Arenibacter algicola: one gene and its partners. The main gene of each other region encodes a partner of the protein of the gene in region 3 in a complex. Links are inferred from orthologs where the notes say so. Each region holds a gene or a part of one and is shown on either strand. Other genes may lie near its edges.

Evidence for each region. The genes of interacting proteins can lie anywhere in the genome.
Region 1: the proteins of accD (region 3) and accB are in contact, whole or in part, in a solved structure (PDB 8UXZ), measured with the Escherichia coli proteins. The link is inferred for Arenibacter algicola from one-to-one orthologs.
Region 2: the proteins of accD (region 3) and U735_RS0115815 are in contact, whole or in part, in a solved structure (PDB 8UXZ), measured with the Escherichia coli proteins. The link is inferred for Arenibacter algicola from one-to-one orthologs.

Annotation. Positions count from the first base shown.
Region 1 is NZ_JPOO01000003.1:2,702,835-2,707,443, reverse strand. The notes cover bases 1-2,798. They hold accB (acetyl-CoA carboxylase biotin carboxyl carrier protein), read left to right. Parts: upstream 1-1,055; coding sequence 1,056-1,541; downstream 1,542-2,798. Other genes in these bases: accC (acetyl-CoA carboxylase biotin carboxylase subunit), read left to right, coding at 1,633-2,798; U735_RS0122305 (beta-ketoacyl-ACP synthase III), read left to right, coding at 27-1,022. Outside these bases: more of accC, read left to right, coding at 2,799-2,985; U735_RS0122290 (NAD(P)/FAD-dependent oxidoreductase), read left to right, coding at 3,174-4,292; U735_RS0122285 (3-oxoacyl-ACP synthase), read left to right, coding at 4,346-4,609. UniProt on the Escherichia coli protein: This protein is a component of the acetyl coenzyme A carboxylase complex; first, biotin carboxylase catalyzes the carboxylation of the carrier protein and then the transcarboxylase transfers the carboxyl group to form malonyl-CoA.
Region 2 is NZ_JPOO01000003.1:1,248,195-1,252,950, forward strand. What follows is about bases 1,812-4,756. They hold U735_RS0115815 (acetyl-CoA carboxylase carboxyltransferase subunit alpha), read right to left. Parts: upstream 3,789-4,756; coding sequence 2,835-3,788; downstream 1,812-2,834. Other genes in these bases: dnaB (replicative DNA helicase), read right to left, coding at 1,812-2,678; U735_RS0115820 (DMT family transporter), read right to left, coding at 3,832-4,740; U735_RS0115825 (LptF/LptG family permease), read right to left, coding at 4,727-4,756. Outside these bases: U735_RS0115800 (hypothetical protein), read right to left, coding at 1-952; more of dnaB, read right to left, coding at 1,131-1,811. UniProt on the Escherichia coli protein: Component of the acetyl coenzyme A carboxylase (ACC) complex. First, biotin carboxylase catalyzes the carboxylation of biotin on its carrier protein (BCCP) and then the CO(2) group is transferred by the carboxyltransferase to acetyl-CoA to form malonyl-CoA.
Region 3 is NZ_JPOO01000001.1:1,036,777-1,043,373, reverse strand. What follows is about bases 1,701-4,675. They hold accD (acetyl-CoA carboxylase, carboxyltransferase subunit beta), read left to right. Parts: upstream 1,701-2,745; coding sequence 2,746-3,606; downstream 3,607-4,675. Other genes in these bases: U735_RS0104455 (hypothetical protein), read right to left, coding at 3,655-4,515; fbaA (class II fructose-bisphosphate aldolase), read left to right, coding at 1,701-2,721. In the rest of the region: translocation and assembly module lipoprotein TamL, read left to right, coding at 1-1,594; more of fbaA, read left to right, coding at 1,654-1,700; rpsO (30S ribosomal protein S15), read left to right, coding at 4,764-5,033; U735_RS0104445 (polyribonucleotide nucleotidyltransferase), read left to right, coding at 5,262-6,597.

The sequences.
Region 1 (4,609 bases), on a different replicon or contig from region 3:
GATTTATTGATAAAAATCAGATTTAGATGAGCAAAATAACAGCTGCAATTACCGCTGTAGGGTCTTATGTACCAGACTTTGTAATGACAAATAAGATTTTGGAGACTTTGGTAGATACCAATGATGAGTGGATTACGACCAGGACGGGTATCAAGGAAAGGAGAATCTTAAAAGGTGAAGGTCTAGGAACATCCTATCTTGCTATAAAAGCAGCGGAGCAACTTCTGGAAAAACGAAAATTGGATCCCAAGGAGATCGAATTGGTTATTGTTGCAACCGCAACTCCAGACATGATGGTAGCTGCAACTGCCGCATATGTGGCTTCGGAAATTGGGGCAACCAATGCCTTCGCTTATGATTTGCAAGCGGCATGTTCCAGTTTTTTATATGGCATGTCTACTGCGGCTAGTTATATAGAATCTGGGCGATATAAGAAGGTATTGCTTATCGGAGCCGACAAAATGTCCTCTATTATTGATTATACCGATAGAACTACCTGTATAATATTTGGGGATGGTGCCGGTGCGGCACTTTTTGAGCCTAATAACGAAGGTCTAGGTCTTCAGGATGAATATTTAAGATCGGATGGTGTAGGAAGAAATTTCCTTAAAATGGATGCCGGTGGCTCTTTGCTTCCCGCTTCAGAGGAAACAGTTAAGAATAGACAACATTTTATTTATCAGGATGGGAAGTCGGTCTTTAAATTTGCGGTTACCAATATGGCGGATTCCGCTGCGAAAATAATGGAGCGGAATAATTTGTCGCACGAGGATGTAGATTGGTTAATACCCCATCAGGCCAACAAAAGAATTATCGATGCCACCTCCAATAGAATGGGATTGGACGATTCCAAGGTAATGATGAATATACAGCGGTACGGAAATACTACTTCCGCAACACTCCCACTTTTATTGAGCGACTATGAAAGCCAGCTTAAAAAAGGTGATAATTTGGTTTTTGCAGCCTTTGGTGGTGGTTTCACCTGGGGCTCCATTTATTTAAAATGGGCATACAATTCATAAATCTGAAGCAACCTATAAACTAATACGAACTCTATGGATATTAAAGAAATTCAAAGCTTAATTAAATTTGTAGCCAAATCTGGGGCTAGTGAAGTAAAATTGGAGATGGAAGATATAAAGATCACCATCCGAACCGGTGCAGCTGGTCATACTGCAGAACCAACCTATGTACAACAAATTCCTATGGGAGGTCATATGCCACAACAGATGGCTGCCGCACCCGCTAACTCTCCTTCTGTGGAGGTAGAGGTAAAAAAGGAAGCTGATGAAAATTCGAAATATATTACCATAAAATCGCCTATAATAGGAACTTTTTATAGAAAACCCTCTCCTGATAAACCTTCTTTTGTAGAGGTAGGGGATACTATTGGTAAAGGTGATGTGCTTTGTGTCATTGAAGCAATGAAATTATTTAATGATATTGAATCCGAAGTTTCCGGTACAATTGTGAAAGTTCTTGTAGATGATAGTTCACCTGTAGAATTCGATCAGCCTTTATTTTTGGTAGATCCATCATAAGAAGTTTTAAATGCTAAATGTCGGATGACGATTTAATAGGGTCATTTCGAATCATTTAAAATTTAGAATACAAAATTTAAAATTTCAAAAGATGTTTAAGAAAATACTTATTGCAAATAGGGGAGAAATAGCGCTACGTATTATTAGGACCTGTAAGGAAATGGGTATAAAAACGGTAGCGGTATACTCTAAAGCGGATGAGGAAAGCCTACATGTGCGTTTTGCGGACGAAGCCGTTTGCATAGGCCCTGCCCCAAGTAGCGAATCCTATCTAAAAATTCCAAATATTATTGCAGCGGCTGAAATTACCAATGCCGATGCCATACACCCAGGATATGGTTTTCTTTCAGAAAATTCCAAGTTCTCCAGAATATGTGCTGAGCACGATATAAAATTTATTGGAGCTACAGGCGAACATATAGACAAGATGGGGGACAAGGCTACTGCCAAAGAAACCATGAAAAAGGCCGGTGTACCTTGTGTGCCAGGTTCTGATGGCTTGTTGAAGGACGTAGAGGATGCCAAAAAAGTGGCCAAAAAAATGGGTTATCCAGTGATGATCAAAGCTACTGCAGGTGGTGGAGGTAAGGGAATGCGTGCCGTAATGTCCGAGGACAAGATGGAGGACCTTTTTAACAGTGCGGTAAAGGAAGCCACAGCTGCCTTTGGCAATGGGGGCATGTATATGGAAAAGTTGATCGAGGAACCCCGCCACATAGAAATACAGATAGTCGGAGACCAATATGGAAAAGCCTGTCACCTTTCTGAAAGGGACTGCTCTATTCAGCGTCGCCACCAGAAGTTGACTGAAGAGACCCCTTCTCCATTTATGACCGATAAGTTGAGGGACGATATGGGGAAAGCGGCTGTAAAAGCAGCAGAATATATTAAATATGAAGGAGCTGGTACCATAGAATTCCTTGTAGACAAACACCGGAATTTCTATTTTATGGAAATGAATACCAGAATCCAGGTAGAACATCCCATTACGGAACAGGTTATAGATTATGACCTTATCAGAGAGCAAATTCTAGTTGCTGGTGGGGTGCCCATCTCAGGAAAAAATTATCTTCCAAAGCTGCACTCTATTGAATGTAGAATAAATGCGGAGGATCCATACAACGGATTTAGGCCTTCTCCCGGAAAGATCACAACCTTACATACTCCAGGAGGGCATGGGATACGTTTGGATACCCACGTTTATAGTGGTTACACCATTCCTCCCAATTATGATTCCATGATTGCTAAGCTTATTACAACGGCTCAAACAAGGGAAGAAGCCATCAATAAAATGAAACGTGCATTGGATGAGTTTGTTATTGAAGGTATCAAGACAACCATTCCCTTTCATCGACAGCTTATGGATCATCCGGATTACTTAGCTGGGAATTATACCACAAAGTTTATGGAAGACTTTGTAATGGCACCACAGCCAGTGGAATAATAAGATTTAATAGGATATTATTATTGGATATAGGCGGATTAAACGGTTGGGCAACCAACGGTTTAATCCGCTTTTTAGGTTTAAAGCAGTATTGAAGGAACTCTTCACCATTAGTTATTCCTATCTAAATTAATAATAACTTTATTTCAGAATATATTTTAAAACAAGTCATAACGCATAGGACCACTATGAACCTAAGTTATTGGGAATATAAAAGCTGGTTGTCCAGCATCGATTTTACCATTGTTGGCAGTGGAATCGTAGGGCTGAATTGCGCCTTACATTTAAAGAAACAATTTCCCAAGGCCAAGATATTGGTCCTGGAAAGAGGTGTGCTCCCACAAGGAGCCAGTACAAAAAATGCTGGATTTGCATGTTTTGGTAGTATGTCAGAGGTTTTGTCCGACTTAAAACAGCATTCCGAGGAGGAAGTCTGCCAGTTGGTACAAAAGCGATGGGAGGGGATACAATTACTAAGGGAGACTCTTGGTGATCACCCAATGGATTATCAGAGTTACGGTGGAGGGCATGAGATTTTTTTAAAGGATCAGCTACACCTATATGAAGATTGTCTGGAGAATTTGAATAGGGTAAATACTTTATTAAATCCCGTATTTGGTAAAGACGCTTTTCTAGTGCATCCCAATAATTTTAAATTTAAAGGGGTTCATGAAAATTATATAACAAATCCGTTCGAAGGCCAGATTAATACCGGCAAAATGATGAAAGCCTTAGTGGCCAAGGTGCAGAACAGTGGTGTTATTATCCTGAATGCCATTGGCGTGGATAGCTACCAAGAGAATATAGATCATGTTGTTGTTAAGACCGGACAATTCGAGTTTAAGACCAACAAACTGTTTATTGCCACCAATGGTTTTGCCTCCCAATTGATAGGGGAAACGGTGAAACCTGCCCGAGCCCAGGTATTGATTACCAAGCCCATCAAAAATCTTTCTATAAAGGGGACTTTTCATTTGGATGAAGGCTACTATTATTTTAGGAACATAGATAACCGAATTCTATTGGGGGGAGGAAGAAATCTCGATTTTCAAGGAGAGGAAACCACCACCTTTGGGGAGACGACTTTGATCCAGAACAGACTGGAGGAAATACTGAGAACCATTATTTTGCCCAATACCCCTATGGAGATAGACTTGAGATGGAGCGGTATTATGGGGATGGGAAATCAGAAGAAACCTATTGTAAAGCAACTTGCCAATAATGTGTACTGCGGAGTGCGAATGGGTGGTATGGGAATTGCTATTGGCAGTTTGGTAGGTAAGGAATTGGCTAATTTGCTGAAGTAGATATAAAGTAACAATGGGCTTAAAGCTGAATAATTTAAAACAATACATTCGGAATGGACGAATCGGTAAAACAACAACTATATGGGTTTTGTAAATCTTTTATAGAGAATAGGCTAGTGCGCATCAACAGCAGTATAGATTCGTTGCAAGAAGCTTTGACCTCCGAGACCAAAAGTAGTGCTGGTGACAAGCATGAAACCGGGAGGGCCATGATTCAATTGGAGCGCGAAAAATTGGGAAATCAGCTTGCTGAAGCACAGTTGTTGCAGGAGTTGTTTAAAAAGATACCGCTACAAGCGAGTTCTTCACAAGTGGGA
Region 2 (4,756 bases), on a different replicon or contig from region 3:
TAGGAACAGGGTCCCATTTCGCCGAGAAATCCATTAAAGAAAAATAATCCGATTCCTTGGGCACATTACCCCTTCTCATCGTCATATCTATGGAAGAAAATTCATATTGAAGCGGATTGCGCTCCAAAATAAAATTGGTAAAGGCAAAAGTTTTCCCATAGTCCAGCTTAGCTTGATAATTTGCGTCAGATGGATCACCATCGAACATGGGCTCGCATATATCCACCTCGTCCGCAGCCAAGGCTATATCAAAACTATCGGTGGCAGAGCACATAGCAAACATAAACCCTCCCCCTATAACGTAATTTCTTATTTTCAGTGCTACAGCCCGCTTTTCCTCTGAAACTTTATTGAACCCTAATTTTATTGCCAATGCTTCCGCCTGCTGCTTACCTTCTATATACCAAGGAGCCGCCCTATAGGCCCCATAAAATTTCCCGTATTGCCCTGTAAAGTCTTCATGGTGCAAGTGCAGCCAATCATAGAGCACCAATTTATCGTCCAAAACTTCCTCATCATAAATTTGATCATAAGGAATTTCGGCGTACGTAAGTACCATGGTAACAGCATCGTCCCAAGGTGAATTATCCTTTGGGGAATAAACTGCAATTTTGGGGGCCTTCTCCAAAATTACCGCTTCTTGGTTCTGCGAAGGACTTGCAATTTCTTCCAAAATAATTTGGGTCTGGGAATCCGATACAATCTCAAAAGACACTCCCCTTATCTGACATTCCCTACGAACATTCTCGCCATCGGGCAACAAAAAAGACCCGCCCCTATAGTTTAGCAGCCATTGCACCTTTTGTTGTTTGGTCAATACCCAATAGGTAATACCGTAAGCCTTTAGATGGTTTTTCTGACTTTCAGCGTCCATAGGAATAAGAATGGATGTGGCTGAAATTTCCATTATAGAAAATAGAATAAATAAAAGGGAGAAAAAACTCTTTTGCATGTACCAATATCTAATGTGCATCTTACCAAAGATACTGGAAAATTGAGGTATCAGTTTTGAAATAGGGTTAAAATTTTCAAAATAGCCTATTGCTTAGAGAAAAGTATAAGCAACTTTTTGCAAACTAATTGCCAAATAGTCAAAAGAATAGGTTTTAAGAAGAACTAATTTACCCCCTTTAAAAAGGTACATCATTATCATCCTGCATGGAATCATCGTTCATGGAACTGCCAAAGGCTTCGTTGGCATTGGGAAGGTTTTTTGTGATGAAGGGGTTATCATCATCCGCATTCATTTTCGATTGAAATTCAAAGGGAGAATCAAAATCATCCAAGTTGTCAAATTTACCTAGATGCCCAAGGAACTTAAGACGGATATTTTCCAAACCACCATTTCTGTGCTTTGCCACAATAAATTCGGCTTGTCCTGCAGTTGGCGAGCGTTCTTCATCATCCCATTCATCAATCTTATAATATTCAGGTCTATAGATAAAGGAAACAATATCCGCATCCTGCTCTATTGCCCCGGACTCCCTCAAATCCGATAAAATTGGTCTTTTACTACCGCCCCTGGTCTCAACGGCACGTGATAACTGGGAAAGTGCTATTACAGGAACGTTCAATTCCTTGGCCAAGGCCTTTAAGTTTCTGGATATGGTTGATATCTCCTGTTCACGGTTTCCACCTTTTTGACTTCCTCCCGCGGTCATCAACTGCAAATAATCAATAATGATCATCTTAATATCGTGCTGTGAAGCCAAACGCCTGGCCTTTGCTCTAAGGTCGAAAATAGAAAGCGAAGGGGTATCATCAATAAATAAGGGTGCAGTCTCCAAGGCCTTTACCTTTACGTTCAACTGTTCCCATTCATGCTTCTCCAATCTTCCTGTTCTCAATTTCTCTGAAGACAGGCCCGTCTCCGAGGATATCAATCTGGTAATCAATTGAACTGAAGACATTTCAAGTGAAAAGAAGGCCACTCCAATATTGGAGTTTACCGCAATATTTCTGGCCATGGACAGGGTAAGGGCTGTTTTACCCATACCTGGACGGGCTGCCACGATAACCAAGTCACTCGGTTGCCATCCCGAAGTTAGCTTGTCCAATTTGTCGAAACCAGATGGAATACCGCTAAGCCCTTCCTTACCTGCAATTTCCTCAATTCTCTTCTTAGCCTGTATCACCAAATTCTGGGCGGTTTCGGCAGAACGCTTTAAGTTCCCCTGAGTAACGTCGTACAATTTGGATTCAGCAGTGTCCAATAAGTCGAACACATCGGTAGAATCCTCATAGGCTTCTTCGATTATTTCATTTGAAATCTTGATAAGACTACGCTGGATAAATTTCTGAAGGATAATACGCGCATGAAACTCAATATGTGCGGAAGAAGCTACTTTTTGGGTTAATTTTATAAGATAAAAATCGCCTCCGGCACTCTCCAACCTACCATCCTTCTTCAATTGGGACGAAACGGTTAATAAATCTACCGGTTCAGAATTTTCAAACAACTTAAAAATAGCTTCATAGATATATCTATGGGCATCCCTGTAAAAGACTTCAGGATGCAGTATATCTATAACTTCATCGACCCCCTTCTTATCAATCATCATTGCTCCGAGCACAACTTCCTCTAAATCAATAGCTTGAGGAGGTATTTTACCCTTCTCAAGGCTAATGATGGTCGACTTGTCTATTCGATGACCAATAATGGGGTTCGTTTTTTCCATGAGTGCTAAATTATATAAATAAGAATTAAAAAGAGATTTGGGATATTAACAGTTGTTCAACAATGTACCTGTTGATAAGTTACAAAATTTGTTCATAAGCAAAAAAAAACCGGAGAATTTCCGCTCCAGTTTTTTCTACCTTGACAAAAAGGGTTATTATCCATTAAATACACCCATATTGGCATATTTATCCATTCGGTTTTTTACCAATTCTTTTGGTGATAACTTTTTTAATTCCTCATAATGCGAAGAAATTTTATTTTTTACGATCTCAAAAGTCTTATCCCTATTGGCATGGGCACCACCTACCGGTTCACGAACAATCTCGTCTATCAACTTCATTTTCTTCATGTCCGTTGCTGTAAGCTTTAAGGCCTCTGCCGCAATTTCCTTGTACTCCCAACTTCTCCAAAGAATAGAAGAGCAGGATTCTGGCGAAATAACGGAGTACCAGGTATTTTCCAACATCAATACCTTATCCCCTACACCAATTCCCAATGCCCCTCCAGAAGCGCCTTCGCCAATAATTACCACGATAATGGGAACTTTCAATCGGGTCATTTCCAAAATATTCCTTGCAATTGCCTCTCCTTGGCCTCTTTCTTCTGCCTCAATCCCAGGATATGCTCCTGGAGTATCTATTAAGCAAACTACCGGAATACCAAATTTTTCGGCAGACTTCATTAAGCGCAATGCTTTTCTGTACCCTTCTGGGTTGGCCATCCCGAAATTTCTTAATTGCCTTGTTTTGGTATTATAACCTTTCTGTTGACCAACAAACATATAACTCTGATCTCCTATTTTACCAAGACCGCCGATCATTGCTTTGTCATCCTTGACATTGCGATCTCCATGCAATTCCAAAAAGGTTTCCCCACAAATGGCCCTTATATAATCTAAGGTATAGGGTCTATTAGGATGCCTGGACAATTGCACCCTTTGCCAGGCGGTAAGATTCTTATATATTTCCTTACGGGTCTCAACGAGTTTTTTCTCTATTTGTTTACAAGTTTCAGAAACATCAACTTCACTCTCTTCTCCGATTATCATGCACTTATCCAATTGCTCTTCCAGCTCTTTAATTGGCAGTTCAAAATCTAAATACTCCATAGGTTTATAGGTTTAGCTCTTTACAACTAGCAAATATAAAACTTTAATGGGAAGGTAACCCATTAGTAGTTTTTTTTAATTTTTTTCTATTTTTCAAAATCCCGTTGGCGACCACGGTAGTCAAGATCAAAAGTGCTCCCACATAAAAAAGCGGATTCAATTTTTCGCTTTCCCCAAGAAGAAGAAAGGCCAATATTATCCCATATACGGGTTCCAAGTTAATTGTCAACATTACGGTATAGGGAGAAATATATTTCAAAATCTTTACGGAAGCAATGAATGCATAAGCCGTACAGACTGAAGCAAGTATAAATATATACATCCAATCATTAACGGACAACTGAAAAAACTTTTGGTCGAAACTACCGGAGAATACCAGATATATGGACAAAAACAGGACACCGCTTCCCACTTCATAAAACGAAATAACAGACGGTCTTTGCTCTTGCGTTAATTTACCATTGATCAAGGAAAAAGTGGCAGATAAAAAGGAGGACACCAATGCCAATAGTATTCCATTTAAAAAACCCTTCTCCACCCTAAACATTATATATAGGCCTAGCATAACGATCAGCCCAAAAACCAATTCATAACCTACCATTTTCCGGCCATACCAAAAAGGTTCCAACAGGGCCGTAAAAAATGCGCCCGTAGACATTGTTGCCAGGGCAATGGACACATTGGATACTTTGATGGCCATAAAAAAGGTGACCCAATGCAAGGATACCACAATTCCACCCAAAATAAGCATCAGCAGGGTTTTTGGAGGTACCTTCAACTGAAATTTCCTTATAAGGATATAGGCTAAAATGATCAAGGAAGCCATCAACATACGATACCATACCAAAGGAAGGGCGTCAATAGTTATGAGCTTGCCAATGACCGCCGTAAAGCCCCAGACAAAAACTATAAAATGTAGGTGAAGATAATTATTGAGCTTAACGTTTGGCATTCTGCAACAAATAAAA
Region 3 (6,597 bases):
AACCCTTACAGATGCCGTTTTCTTAAAAAAGGACAGTATCTACAGGGAAATTAACAGGATTAGAACCTACAGACAAATTACCAACCTTAACACTTTTAAATATCCCAATATTGAATTCGTTGCTGATAGTACGGCTTCAGAATTAACGGCCAATATCTATCTGTCGCCGCGTCCTAGATATTCATTGGGTACCGATTTTGATGTAACCCATTCCAATATTCAATTTTTAGGAATAGGGTTTAGTCCATCCTTACAAGCCAGAAATTTGTTCAAAGGTGCAGAAAACCTGAGCATTTCAGGAAGGATAAGCATTGGGGCTTCCAGTGATCCGGACATAGCGGACAACCGCTTTTTCAACATATTGGAAACGGGAGCCGATATCAACCTTAATTTACCTCGAATTTGGTTCCCCTTTGTAAATACATCCAGAATTATACCCAACTATATGCTTCCCAAGACCAAATTATCTATTGGAACGAGTTTTCAACAGAATATTGGCTTGGATAAGCAAACCTTGAATACAGTTTTTGGATATAATTGGTCCCCAACAGATTTCAAAAAGAATGCTGCCGAGCTGCTAAATGTCCAATTTGTTCGCAATGTAAACCCAGACCGGTTCTTTGCAGTATATGAGAGCACCTATGAAAATTTGGATGAAATTGCCGACAATTATGAAACCGATCCCGCACTGGCCGAATATTTTGAGACCGTTGATGGCAGTACGGATCTCCAGTTGATTATTCCTGAAGGTACTACGGGCTTTACCAACGCCATTCTAAATGGAGATGTCACTTCCAGCGACACGGATTTTGAGGATGTGAGCAGTATTGAGGAAAGGCGAATAAGGCTTACTGAAAACAACTTAATTTTCGCAAGCAATTACACTTTTACCAAAAACAATAAAACTGGCACAGCTGATAACGATTTCTATCAGTTTAGGTTCAAATTGGAAAGTGCAGGGAACCTATTGTCCGGAATATCCAAAATAATTCCATTCTACACTAGTGATGACGACAAGCTCTTGGTATTTAACGTCCCCTTTTCCCAATATATAAAAACCGAATTCGACTACATAAAACATTGGAGCACTTCAAGGACAAATGTATTGGCCTTTAGGAGTTTCTTTGGTATTGCGATACCCTATGGAAATTCGGACAACATACCCTTCGTAAGAAGTTATTTTGCCGGCGGTTCCAACGACAACCGCGCCTGGCTGCCTTATTCCCTGGGACCAGGCAGAACTGAAGACGTAAACGACTTTAACGAAGCAAATTTAAAAATCGCCTTCAATTTGGAATATAGGTTTCCAATAGTTGGTGATATTAAAGGGGCTCTATTTGCCGATGCCGGTAACATCTGGAATGCCCTGGACAATGTTACCGATGAGAAGGCCACCTTCGAAAATTTGGGCTCCTTGGCAGACATCGCTTTGGGAACCGGTCTTGGAATTCGTTACGATTTTACGTATTTTGTATTCAGGTTGGATATGGGTCTTAAAACTTATAATCCCGCTGAAGAATCTTCAAAAAGATGGTTTAGGGACTACAATCTATCCAACGCAGTATTCAACATAGGTATAAATTATCCTTTTTAAAGCTGATTATTTTATTACTTTTGTCCCATCTTTTTAATTAACTACACTAAAACAAGAATATGGCACACAATATTAAACCAGGAGTTGCAACCGGAGATGAGGTACAGAAAATTTTCAATTATGCTAAAGAAAAAGGATTTGCCCTACCTGCTGTTAATGTTATAGGATCGAACACTATAAACGGAGTTTTGGAAACTGCTGCCAGTTTAAATGCTCCAGTAATTATACAGTTCTCGAACGGAGGAGCACAGTTCAATGCCGGAAAAGGCTTATCCAATGACGGTCAGCAAGCCGCTATTTTGGGTGCCGTTGCAGGAGCAAAGCACGTTCATCAATTGGCCGAAGCCTATGGTGCAACCGTTATATTGCACACAGACCATTGTGCCAAAAAATTATTGCCTTGGATAGATGGTTTGTTGGATGCAAGTGAAAAACATTTTAAGGAAACGGGAAAACCGTTATACAGCTCACACATGATAGACCTATCGGAGGAGCCAATAGAAGAGAATATTGAAATTTGCAAAAAATATCTTGCCAGAATGAGCAAGATGGGAATGACCCTGGAAATAGAATTGGGAATCACAGGAGGTGAAGAGGATGGTGTGGACAACACGGATGTGGACGATTCCAAACTATATACACAACCGGAAGAGGTTGCCTATGCCTACGAAGAGCTTTCCAAAGTGAGCCCTAAATTTACCATTGCCGCCGCATTTGGTAATGTACACGGTGTTTACAAGCCTGGAAACGTAAAATTGACCCCAAAGATCCTTAAAAATTCGCAGGAATTTGTCACGGAGAAATACGGTGTTGAACACAACCATATCGATTTCGTATTCCATGGTGGATCGGGATCTACCGTTGAGGAAATACGTGAGGCTATAGGATATGGTGTTATTAAAATGAATATTGATACCGACTTACAGTATGCATTCCTTGAAGGGATCAGGGACTATATCCAAGGTAAAAAGGACTATTTACAATCCCAGATCGGTAATCCAAACGGTGCCGACGAGCCAAACAAAAAGCATTACGACCCACGTGTTTGGTTAAGAGAAGGAGAAAAAACGTTTGTTACACGTCTTAAAAAGGCTTTTGAGGACCTTAATAATGTGAATACCCTATAATCCCCCAACCCAAAAAGAAAGCTTATGTCGTCTTGGTTTAAAAGAAAGGAAAAAGGAATACAAACTGCAACGGACCAGAAAAAGGATACCCCAAGGGGCCTTTGGTACAAATCACCTACCGGAAAAATTGTAGAATCCGATGAGTTGGCAAAGAATTTTTATGTTAGCCCAGAGGATGATTATCATGTACGAATAGGTAGTAAGGAATATTTCGAAATTCTTTTCGACAACAACAAGTTTACCGAGTTGGATGCAAAACTTACTTCCAAGGATCCCTTGAAATTTGAGGACACCAAAAAGTATGTGGAAAGATTAAAGGCGGCCGAAGCAAAAACAGGCCTTAAGGATGCCGTTAGGACCGGAGTGGGCAAATCCCTTGGAAAGGATGTAGTTATTTGCTGTATGGACTTCAGCTTTATTGGTGGTTCTATGGGAAGTGTGGTAGGAGAAAAAATAGCAAGGGGTATCGATCATTCCATCAAAAAGAAAATCCCCTTTGTCATGATTTCCAAATCTGGAGGTGCACGTATGATGGAAGCAGCATTGTCCCTTATGCAATTGGCCAAGACATCGGCTAAATTGGCACAGCTTGCGGATGCCGGCATCCCTTATATTTCCTTGTGCACGGATCCCACCACTGGAGGAACAACAGCTTCATATGCTATGCTTGGGGATATAAATATTTCCGAACCTGGGGCCTTGATCGGCTTTGCTGGTCCGCGTGTGGTGAAAGAAGCTACCGGTAAAGAATTACCGGAAGGGTTTCAGACTGCCGAATTCCTACAGGAACATGGATTTTTAGATTTTATTGTCCATCGCAGGGACCTTAAGAAGAAAATTAATCTTTATATAGATTTAATAGAAAATAACCCTGTTAGAGTATAAAAATTAAAGGCCCTGATCATGATCAGGGCCTTTTTTATTTAAGCATTCCTACTTATTAAACCTTTTTAGAAAAATTTCCGTGGTTTCCCCATTTGGAAGGGTCAAGGTTCCCTTGGCATCACAAGTGCCGTCTCCAAAATCGAGACTCGCTGTGGTATCATTTTTAGAAATCTCCAAGACCCCGCTAACAATAAACCGGCAGGACAATTCCCTGCGCAGGGAGCTTATAGTTTCCCTGGAATAAACATCACCCGCTTTATTGGTATAGGTACCTTCACCGGAAATAAGAAAAACATTATCGGCCCAAAATCCGGAACCATAACCCTCTACCCATTCCCGTGTCCTATTTCCTGTAAAACTGGCAACACTTCCGTCTGGCCATACCCCGTTATAACTGGCAACGGCATCAGATTGGGGGTTACCGTTGTCGTTGGCACGATTTCGCACCAAAGTGGCTCCCCCTGTTACAGCCACCTCATTAAAGGTGAAATTCTCCAAGGAAAGAACAATGGTCTTGGTTGCCGCATCCATGTCCTTGGCATAACTTAAATGTATAATTCCACTTAATAGATTGCCATTGGGCATCTCGCAACCTCCACCAAAATCAATGGAAGTATCTTTTGTGTCATTGGTAACCACTGTTGTTATTACGACACATTCTGGCAAATAATTGGAAAGAAAGAACGATTTTGAGGTAGCCCTGATCTCTTCAGTGGAATAAACATCTTCTCCTATGTTGGCAATTTCCTCCGAAATTAAATCGGCTTCATCGCTAGCCACAAGTTCAGCAATTTCAAAAGTGGTATCCTCTTCCACACTGTTTGACTCTTCATTGTTACAGGAACCCATTACCAATAAGACCATTAGCAACCATCCTGTTAAGTTCGATTTTTTGAGACTTTTTTTCATCTGTTTTGATTTAAATGTTTACAATAAGAAAAATTTCAATTCTGTCGCTGGCCAGCATTAAGATCCGTTACTGCCCATTTGCAATAACATTTCTTTAACGTTTTATAATAGGACGCCGGATAATTAAAAAAGTTTAATACACCTTTCAAAAAATATTAGGATTGCACAAGGTTTCTAAAAAAAAGTCTATCTTTGCGCCCTGATTGAAAATCAATCATGTACATAAAAATCATTAAAATAATATTGGAATGTATTTAACTAAAGAAGTAAAGGCCGAGATTTTTAAGAAACACGGCGGGGAAGAAAAAAACACAGGTTCTGCTGAAGGGCAGATTGCCTTGTTTACCCACAGAATCAACCACTTAACAGAGCATTTAAAAAAGAACCGTAAGGATTTTAACACGGAGCGTTCTTTGGTAAAGTTGGTAGGTAAGAGAAGATCTCTTCTAGATTACTTGATTAAAAAAGATATCATTAGATATCGTGCTATAATTAAAGAATTAGGAATTAGAAAATAATTTACCAAAAGGGGAAAGTGTTACTTTCCCCTTTTTTACAATATCAATATTATTGTTTTTCAATACTATTGTAAAGTCCCGGAGGTTTACCTTAAGGCACAAACAAAAAGCTTGCACATAGTTTTTCATTGGTCAACAACACACAACTACAACACAACAACGCGTCTATAACAGACGAAAGACCATTGTTTAACAAACCTGTAATGAGACAGGTTTTAATTCGTATTTATGATACCAAAAGTATTTAGAGAGGTCATTGACCTTGGCGACGGTAGGGAAATTTCTATCGAAACCGGAAAATTGGCAAAACAGGCCCATGGTTCTGTTGTTGTTCAGTCTGGAAAATGTATGTTGTTATGTACAGTAGTTTCCAATTACAAACAAAGTGATGTGGATTTCCTTCCACTAACGGTAGATTACCGTGAAAAATTTGCAGCTTCAGGTCGTTACCCAGGAGGTTTCTTCAAGAGAGAAGCAAGACCAAGTGACGGTGAAGTATTGACAATGAGATTGGTGGATCGTGTTTTACGTCCGCTTTTCCCTAAGGATTACCATGCTGAAACCCAGGTGATGATCCAACTAATGTCCCATGATGAGGATGTTATGCCAGATGCTATGGCGGGATTGGCCGCTTCTGCAGCTATCCAACTTTCAGATTTCCCATTTGAATGTGCTATTTCAGAGGTGCGTGTTGGTCGTATTGATGGTGAATTCATAATCAATCCAACCAGGGCCCAATTATTGGTATCGGATATCGATATGGTAATCGGTGCTTCAGCAGATTCTGTTATGATGGTTGAAGGTGAAATGAAGGAGATTTCCGAGGAGGAAATGGTGGAAGCCATTAAATTTGCCCATGATGCCATTAAGGTACAATGTGCTGCCCAACTTAGGTTGGCAGAAGCATTTGGCAGAAAAGAAGTTCGTGAATACGAGGCAGAAAGGGAAGATGAGGATTTGGCCAAGAAAATCCACGACATGGCTTATGACAAGGTTTATGCCATTGCAAAAGCTGGTTCAGCAAAGCACGAAAGAAGTGCAGCATTCGACGCCATAAAAGAAGAAATAAAAGCTACTTTTTCTGAAGAGGAATTGGCAGATTTCGGGGATTTGGTTTCCAGATATTACTATAAAGCTGAAAAAGCTGCGGTTAGGGATCTTACCTTAAATGACGGACTACGTTTGGACGGTAGAAAAACAGATGAAATTAGACCAATCTGGTGTGAAGTTGATTATTTACCATCAACCCACGGTTCCGCAATTTTTACTCGTGGAGAGACCCAAGCTTTGGCAACGGTTACTTTGGGTACTTCAAGGGAAGCCAACCAAATAGACATGCCATCGTTTGAAGGAGAGGAAACTTTCTATCTACATTATAACTTCCCTCCATTCTCAACTGGAGAAGCAAGACCTATTAGAGGTACTTCCCGTAGAGAGGTTGGACATGGTAACTTGGCCCAACGTGCCTTAAAAGGTATGGTCCCTGAGGATTGTCCTTATACAGTACGTGTGGTATCCGAGGTATTGGAATCCAACGGTTCGTCTTCCATGGCAACGGTCTGTG